2 regions of the Mesorhizobium sp. Cs1299R1N1 genome follow, and region 2 is predicted to be linked to the other one. Evidence: predicted binding sites of a transcription regulator. Region 2 holds the regulator's gene; the other holds the start of a gene.
What was found. Region 2 encodes LexA, which represses DNA repair genes until DNA is damaged. Its sites were predicted from a motif close to TGTTCNNNNTGTGTTCNG; they were not measured.
Positions count from the first base shown of each region.

Region 1: a site for LexA is predicted at 2,509-2,526, ahead of parE (DNA topoisomerase IV subunit B). Genes of this name have one in related genera too.

Region 1 is NZ_JAPYKR010000004.1:373,838-378,396, forward strand. Features, by position in the region: gene O7A70_RS11670 (type II and III secretion system protein family protein) at 1-1,345, opposite strand, end outside; gene cpaB (Flp pilus assembly protein CpaB) at 1,436-2,359, opposite strand; gene parE (DNA topoisomerase IV subunit B) at 2,597-4,559, shown strand, end outside.
Region 2 is NZ_JAPYKR010000004.1:150,964-155,522, reverse strand. Features, by position in the region: gene gltX (glutamate--tRNA ligase) at 1-403, opposite strand, end outside; gene O7A70_RS10620 (ComEC/Rec2 family competence protein) at 507-2,960, shown strand; gene lexA (transcriptional repressor LexA) at 2,954-3,697, opposite strand; gene O7A70_RS10610 (GntR family transcriptional regulator) at 4,105-4,559, opposite strand, start outside.

The DNA.
Region 1 (4,559 bases), 220 kb from region 2:
CGGAAGCGCCTCGCACGGCGCTGCCGTCAGCCAGCGCCAGCGCACGGTTGGTGTCCGACGCCTTCACCTCCTCGGTGTTGTTGAGGAAATAGTCGACGTTGCTGGCGGGCTGCGTGCCATCGGTCGGCACAGCCATTTTCTTCGACGGGTCGACCGGCTTGACCAGATAGGGTGTGACGATGATGACCAGGTCGGTCTCGCGCCGCTGATAGGATTTGGACGAGAACAGCGACCCCAGCACCGGCATCTTGCCGAGACCGGGAATGCGCGACGTGGTGATGTCGTTCTGGGATTGCAGCAGCCCGGCGATCATGAAGCTCTGGCCGTTCTTCAGGTCGACCGAGGTCTTGGCGCGGCGCACGATGAACCCCGGCACCGAAATGTTGCCGATATTGTAGGAGGCCGAAGCGTCGATCGAGGAGACCTCCGGCGCGATGTCCAGGCTGACCAGCCCGTCCTTCAGCACGGTCGGCGTAAAGTCCAGGCTGACGCCGTATTTCTTGTAGCTGACGGAGATCTTGCCATTGTCCTCGGAAACCGGGATCGGGAATTCGCCGCCGGCGAGAAAGCTCGCTGTTTCGCCGGATCGGGCGATCAGGTTCGGTTCGGCCAGCCTTCGGGCAAGGCCGCGCTCCTCCAGCGCCTTGATGGCGATATCGATCGAGACGCCATTGGACAGCAGCCGGCCAATGATCTCGCCAGTCCCCGCCGCCGGCACCGAGCCCGGATCGAGAGAGACATCGCGACCGCCGAAGCCGTAGGCGAAATTGGCGCTGTATTTCGCACCCAGGTCCTGCCCGGCCTGGCGATTGATCTCGACGAAGCGGACATTGAGCTGGACCTGCTGCGACGAGGAGATATTGACCGAATTGATCACCTCCTCATTGCCGGAGAAGCGGGTGGCGATCTTGTTGGCCTTTTCGGCAGCGACCGCGTCATCGGCCTCGCCCGAAAGCACCACGCGGCCATTGGCCGAACCCACCTTGATCTTGGCGTCCGGCACGCTGGCACGGATGGTGCTCGCCAATTGGTCGGTGTCGAGCGTCACTTCGATGTCGACGGTGCCGACGAGCTGCTTCTTCTCGTCGAACAGCGCAATGCCGGTGGTGCCGAGATTGTTGCCCAGCACATAGAAGGATTTGTCGGTCAGCGGGTTGACGTTGGCGATCTCCGGATCGCCGATGACGATCTGGTAGAAGGCCGCGCTCGTCATTATCGTCTTGGGCTTGCCCTTCGCGACCTTGATCGAGGCATTCCTGGTCGACGAGACATAGACGATGTCGTTGTCCGCCCTGGCCGCGCCAGCCAAGGCGAGCATGCCGCTCGCGGCCAGTGAAGCCGCCATGGCCAAGGCGCGCGCGAAACGCGACAGATTCGTCATTCGATATAGGGTGTGCATCACCATGATCCCGTCCCGTCCGGTCCCCACCGGTCTTTACTTCTGGTCCCGCGAAGGGACCTGGTATTCCTCGGCCTGCGTGCCGCGCGTCACGATGACCGTCTTGAATTTCGGCTTCTCCGGCTCCTTGGCGATGGCATCGAACAAGGAGCCGGCGGCGGCCTGGGCATTGGAAGCCACGGATCCGCCGAAGGACGAGATGGTGGTGACGCCGTTCTTGCCGTCGCCGCCTTCGCTGGCGGAGCGCAGCGACAGCGACAGCGTGCCTACCGTGCGGGCAAGCGCCACTTTCTGTGCGCCTTCGGTCGTCACCTCGAGGGTCACGGAATTGGCCACCTGCGGGGTCGTCTGGCGCTCGTCGGCGCCCTGCCCGACGCTCAGCACCTTGGCGTCCGCAACGACGATCTCCGAGGTGATGGTCGAGCCGGCCGCGCCTTGAGCGTTCTTGGCGACTTCCTGGATTTCGCCGGCATCGCGGGTCAGAACGACATCGACCCGGTCGCCCGGCGTGACGAAGCCACCGACGCCGGCGATCTCGTCGGTGCGGATGGTGACCGCCCGCATTCCGGGTGTCAGCATATTGGACAGCGTCGCGCGGCCGTTCGGTCCCGACAGCTTGGTGAGCAGCAACGGCTCGTTGACCTCGATCGGCGACAGCACGACCCGGCCGCCTTCGCCAAGCAATCCATCGATGGTGGCAAAGGCGCCCTGCGGCAGGGACTCCTGCGGCCACGGGATTTCGCTGAGCTTGGAGCGGTCGAGCTCCATGCCATATCGCAACGGCGCATTGGCCACCACGATGGTCTTGAACTCTATTTTGGGTGCTGGAGCGGAGATCGACGCCGTTTTCTCCTGGGCATCGGCCTTGGCCTGGCTCTTGACCCAGAAATCCGCAGCAAAGATCGAGATCGCGCCGAAAACGGCGGCGATGCCGATCATCGTTATGGCCTTGCCCCTCACGCCGAAACCCCTGATGCCCGTCGTTTCTTGTTATGTTGGGCTCACGCTAGTCCGCATTGGTAAAGAATCGGGAATCTTGTGCGGTGGCATTCGACCGATTTCCGCCTGCTTGGTTATCGAATGGTTTTAAGGTAAGAGGGGTTAAATCCCCGAACGTAACAGGAACCTGCGTCGCCTGGCGCCAAAAAGCGTGGCAGTATCGACGAGTGATTCGCAGCACCGGACCCTATGGTTGGCATGGACGACAACAACGATCTCTTCGGCAATCTGGGCAAGCAGCAGCAACCGGTTCGCACGCCGGCGCGCCCGGCCGACCCGCTGGTGCAAGCGGCCGCCAGGCGCCCGGCCGCGGCCAAGGATGGCAGCGAGGGTTACAGCGCGGCCGACATCGAGGTGCTCGAAGGCCTGGAGCCGGTGCGCCGGCGGCCGGGCATGTATATCGGCGGCACAGATGACAAGGCGATGCACCATCTGTTCGCCGAGGTCATCGACAATTCGATGGACGAAGCGGTTGCCGGCCACGCCACCTTCATCGATGTCGAGCTTTCAGCCGACGGTTATCTCACTGTCACCGACAATGGCCGCGGCATCCCGGTTGATCCACATCCGAAATTCAAGAAGCCCGCGCTCGAAGTGATCATGACGACGCTGCATTCGGGCGGCAAGTTCGATTCCAAGGTCTATGAGACATCAGGTGGCCTGCACGGCGTCGGCGTTTCCGTCGTCAACGCCCTGTCGGATCATCTCGAAGTCGAAGTCGCGCGCGGCCGCCAGCTTTATCGCCAACGCTTTTCACGTGGCATTCCGGTAAGCGGTCTGGAGCACCTGGGCGAGGTGCACAACCGCCGCGGCACCAGGACGCGTTTCCACCCCGACGAGCAGATTTTCGGCAAGGGCGCGGCATTCGAGCCGGCGCGTCTCTACCGTATGACGCGTTCGAAGGCCTATCTGTTCGGCGGCGTCGAAATCCGCTGGACCTGCGATCCCTCCCTGATCAAGGAAAAGGATCAGACACCGACCAAGGCGGAATTCCATTTCCCCGGCGGCCTCAAGGATTATCTGAAAGCGTCGCTCGGCGACGAATTCCAGGTGACGCGCGAAATCTTCGCCGGCAAGAGCGACAAGCAAGGCGGCCATGGCTCGCTCGAATGGGCGGTGACCTGGTTTGGCGGCGACGGCTTCATCAATTCCTACTGCAACACCATCCCGACCGGTGAAGGCGGCACCCACGAGGCCGGCTTCCGCAACGTGCTGACGCGCGGCCTGCGCGCCTATGCCGACCTGGTCGGCAACAAACGCGCGTCGATCGTCACCTCGGAAGACGTCATGATCTCGGCCGCCGGCATGCTGTCGGTGTTCATCCGCGAGCCGGAATTCGTTGGCCAGACCAAGGACAGGCTGGCGACGATCGAAGCGATACGCATCGTCGAGACCGCGATCCGTGACCCGTTCGACCATTGGCTGGCCGACAATCCGCAGGAAGCCTCGAAGCTGCTCGACTGGGTGATCGCGCGCGCCGATGAGCGGGTGCGCCGCCGCCAGGAAAAAGAGGTGTCGCGCAAGAGCGCTGTGCGCAAGCTGCGCTTGCCGGGCAAACTCGCCGATTGCACGCAGAACGCGGCGGCAGGTGCCGAACTCTTCATCGTCGAAGGCGATTCCGCGGGCGGCTCGGCAAAGCAGGCGCGCGATCGCGCCAGCCAGGCCGTCTTGCCGCTGCGTGGAAAAATCCTCAACGTCGCCAGCGCCGGCAATGACAAGCTGGCCGCCAACCAGCAGATATCGGACCTGATCCAGGCGCTCGGCTGCGGCACGCGGTCAAAGTACCGTGACGAGGATTTGCGCTACGACCGCGTGATCATCATGACCGACGCCGACGTCGACGGCGCCCACATCGCTTCGCTGCTGATCACCTTTTTCTACCAGGAGATGCCGGCGCTGGTGCGCGGCGGCCATCTCTACCTGGCGGTGCCGCCGCTTTACTCGATCAGGCAAGGCGGCAAGGTCGCCTACGCCCGCGACGACGCGCACAAGGACGAGCTTCTGCGCACCGAATTCACCGGCCGCGGCAAGGTCGAGCTCGGCCGCTTCAAGGGCCTGGGCGAGATGATGGCTGCGCAGCTCAAGGAAACCACCATGGACCCGAGAAAGCGCACGTTGCTCAGGGTCGATGTGAACGAAATCGATTCTGCCACCAAGGACA
Region 2 (4,559 bases):
CCTCCGACGGGGCGCGGTCGCGCCAGTGGCCGTTATAGCGTGGCGGCAGGCTCTTGGCGCGTGCCGCCTCGCGCATCGCCTCGAGCTCGGCTGAAGTCTCGTAGCTGTAATAGGCCTTGCCCAGGCGCACCAGCTCCTCGGCCACCTCCCGGTGGCGCGGCGCGCGCTCGAATTGGGAGACCGCGTCACCGTCCCATGACAGGCCGAGCCAGGTCAGGCCATCCAGAATGGCCGATGTGGCCGCATCGGTCGAACGCTCGCGATCGGTGTCCTCGATGCGCAGCAGCATCGTGCCGCCGGTGTGCTTGGCATAGAGCCAGTTGAACAGCGCCGTGCGCGCGCCGCCGATATGCAGATAGCCGGTCGGCGACGGAGCAAAACGGGTGATGACCTTGTCGGGCATGGAACTCTCGGAAAACGTCTGAAGCTGAGTGCGGAGTGCGCGGACTTTCGCGCGTCGCGCGTTCATGTAGCATAGGGTGTCGAGGGCGCAAGGGGCAGACCCGATGACTGGACGAGGCCGGGGCTCGGATCGGGGCGAGGGCGCCATTGTCGGCGTCAGCGAGCGATCCCTGTTCGCGACGCCTCCTGCGATCCCGCTGCCATCGCCGCTCGTGGCTGCGCCCGCAACCCAGCCGCTGCAGGCGGATAGCCCAGCGCCAACTCCCACTCCTGCCGCACGCAGAGTTGTGCGCATGCGCCGGCAAATCGGCCCGATATCCTTGCCACGCCTGCGTCACGGCGTCGCCAAGGCGGCGGAGCTGGAACTCGACCGGGGCATCGCCTTCCTGCTGGTGCCGGTCTGTCTGGCCGTTGGGGCGATCTGCTACTTTTCGTTGCCATCCGAGCCCGATTTTGCAAAGCCGGTCGCGGTCGTGGTTCTGGCGGCGGTCTGTGCATTCGTCGCGCGCTCCTGGCCGAAAACCCATCTGTGTTTCATGGCACTGCTGTTGTGTGTGCTTGGCCTGCTCGCGGCGAAGGTCGAAACATGGCGAGCCGGAACCCGGATGCTGGGCTCGGAAATCTCGACGCAACTGACCGGCCGCGTGATCTCGCTCGAGGAGATGGAGAGCGGCCGCATCCGGCTGACCATGGACGTGGTTTCGACCGCCCGGCCGAAACTGCGCTACGCGCCTGAAAGGGTCCGGCTTTCGGCACGCAAGATACCGCCCGAAATGACCGCCGGCTCGCTTATCACAGGCTATGCCAAACTGCTGCCGCCGACCGGCCCGGTGCGGCCGGACAGCTACGACTTCTCCTTCGACAGCTATTTCGCCGGCATCGGCGGCAGCGGCTTCTTTCTCGGCAATCCAACGGTTGTCTCCGCCGAAGCCGGTGAGATGCCGCTGCCGGCACGCGTGTTTTCAGGCATCGAAAATGCCCGCGAAGCCATCGCCGACCACATCAGGGGCAGCATTGGCGGCGCCGAAGGCGAGATCGCGGCGGCGCTGATCGTCGGCGTGCGGGCCGGCATTCCCGATGAAATCAACGAAGCGATGCGGCGAACCGGCATCTACCACATCATCTCGATTTCGGGTCTGCATATGGCGCTGGTGGCAGGCACCATCATGGGTCTGCTGCGCGGCGCCTTCGCGCTGTTTCCAGGCTTTTCCGCGCGCCGGCCGGTGAAGAAATACGCCGCCGCCGCCGCACTGTTTTCGATCGCCGCTTATCTCGTCATTTCGGGCGTCGTCGTCGCGGCCGAACGCAGCTTCATCATGCTGGCGGTGATGCTGATCGCCGTCTTGTTCGATCGCGCGGCGCTGACCATGCGCAACCTGGCGATCTCGGCGATCGCCGTTATCCTGGTTTCGCCGCACGAGGTCGTCGGCCCGAGTTTCCAGATGTCGTTCGCGGCAACCGCGGCCTTGGTTGGCGCCTATGCCGGCTGGGCCGACCACCACCAGGGAAAGACGAGGCCTCCGCCGCCAAAGCGATCCCTACCCGGGTTTCTGACGCGAAAATTCCTCTTGGCGACAGGTGGATTGGCCATGACGTCCATCATCGCCGGCAGCGCGACGGCACTGTTTGCCATCTGGCATTTCCAGCGGGTGTCGCCGCTCAGCCTGTTCGCCAATCTGGCCGTCATGCCAATCGTGTCGATCGTGATGTTCCTGGCCGTCGCCAGCGCGTTGCTGATGCCGTTCGGGTTGGATTGGCCGGCTCTCTACCTCATGGGCAAGGGCCTGACAGCGATGATCGCCATATCGGCGTGGATATCGGAGCGCTCTCCGGTCGATGGAGTCGGGCTGATTTCGCAGCAATCCGTGCTGCTGGTCACCGTCGCGCTGGTCATCGCGACGATGGCGACGACGTGGCTCCGGCTCACGGCGGTGCCATTCGCGCTTGCCGGTCTGTTGACTGTGTCGCACACGCGCACGCCCGATGTGCTGATCTCGGAAGATACGCGGTTGGTGGCTCTGTCGATCGGCAATGGCGAACTGGCCGTCAACCGGGAACGTCCGAACGAATTCGCAACCGACAATTGGAAACGCGCTCTGATCTCCGAAACAGTCGTCCTACCGGAAATGTTCGACAAGACGGACGGGCAATTCGATCTTGCCACTCCCACCGACCTGCCGCTGGGATCGCCGTTCTATTGCCGCGAAGGCCTGTGCCTTGCCAGGCACCCTTCCGGCGCGATCATCGCCTATGTCGAAGATCGCAAGAACACCTGGAAGGCCTGCGCTTTCGCCGACCTGATCGTCGTCAATGACGCGACCGCCTATGACGCCTGCCATAATCCGCTGGTTCTCGTCGTCACGAAACGGCAGCTCGCCCGCAAGGGGAGTGCCGCCGTCTTCTTCGATCCCCAGTCGGCCACGAGCCCGGCTGCGATCGAATTCGCCGTCGACGGACCATACCGGCCCTGGCACGAGCAGCGAAAATTCTCACGCGAGGCGCGGGGGTTGGCCCCCTATAAAAAGGCCGACAAGCCCGATGGCAAGCAAGTTCAGTAGCGCCTGATCAGCCCGACAAGCTTGCCCTGCACCTTGACCCGATCCGGTCCGAAGATGCGTGTTTCGTAGGCTGGATTGGCGGCTTCGAGCGCGATCGAGGCGCCCTTGCGGCGGAATCGCTTCAGCGTTGCTTCCTCCTCGTCGACCAGCGCCACGATGATTTCGCCCGGACTTGCTGTATCGGCATTGCGGATGATGACCGTGTCGCCGTCGAAGATACCGGCCTCGATCATCGAGTCGCCCTTGACCTCCAGCGCATAGTGCTCGCCGCCCATGATCATGTCCGGCGGCACCGAAATCGAATGCGTCTGATGCTGGATGGCATCGATCGGCACACCGGCGGCGATACGGCCCATGACGGGGATGGACACGGCTGAAACCGCATCATCGTCGTTGCCGGCCGCGGCCAGGCGGGAAGGCGGCGTCGCCGGCCTGATCTGGCGGCCGAGACTGCCTTGGCCAAGGCTGCCCTGGATGACGCTTGGCGAGAACTTCTTTGCCGCATTGAGGCCCGGCGCGATCGAGTCCGGCAGCCGCAGCACTTCCAGTGCGCGCGCCCGATTGGGTAGCCGGCGAATGAAGCCGCGTTCCTCCAGCGCCGTGATCAGGCGATGGATCCCCGATTTGGAGGCAAGATCGAGTGCTTCCTTCATCTCGTCGAAGGAGGGCGGTATCCCGCTTTCCTTGAGCCGTTCGTGGATGAACATCAGCAGTTCATGTTGCTTGCGTGTCAGCATGGCGGCCCCCAAGGCATTGAACGAAAGGTCTGAACCAGAATCGAAAAACAAACCCAGAACAAACACTATCCGTTCCAGTTGTGTTCCGCAACCGTTTAAAGTTTAATGAATTTGTTAACGCGTCTGAAGTTTTTTGCCGCGACAGCGGACTGCGGCCGACCCTTTCCGCGATCGGCAGGCATTGAAATTGTTTTGGTTAACGGCCTGTGGCCTATCCACTGATGGGCCGTGGCATCAGTCTTTCGGAGGGCTCTTCGCGGGTGGATTGTACAATTTGTGGATCCATTATTCGCGGAACGAAACGAAACCAAAACGCCAACGATTGGTAGCTTTGGGGCGGCGATGGATCCAGGTGCTTGGCCCACTCCGGCCAGCGCATGCCAACAGGCGTCGCGCAAGCGCTGAAGTCACCCGGAACCCGCTTTCAAACTGCCGGCGCGCGCGGCGTATTTGGTCGCGCCGCTGTCTTCGCTATGGACATAGACGTGCAGGGTATAGCCGATATGCGCCGTCATCAGCGCCTTGGCCCGCTCGACGTCACGATCGAGTGCAGCTTCCATGATCGCTGTATGGTGTTCGATCGCAATGGCTTCGCACAATGCCTCCATTGCCTCTTCATAACCGTCCTTCAGGCCAGCCGCGGCCCGCAATGTCGGCGCCAGGCCGAGAAAACGATGATGCCGTCGCAGCTGATCGGCGATGGTCGAGCGGAATCGCATGAGCCAATTGGAAGTCGCCGCGCTCAGCAGCGCCGCATGGAAAGCCTCGTGGTTCTCGTCCCATTTATCGACGGCCGCATCCGAAGGATCGTCGACCGCGGTCTTGCAACGGGAGAGCCGGTAGTGGGCGGTGACAACGGCAT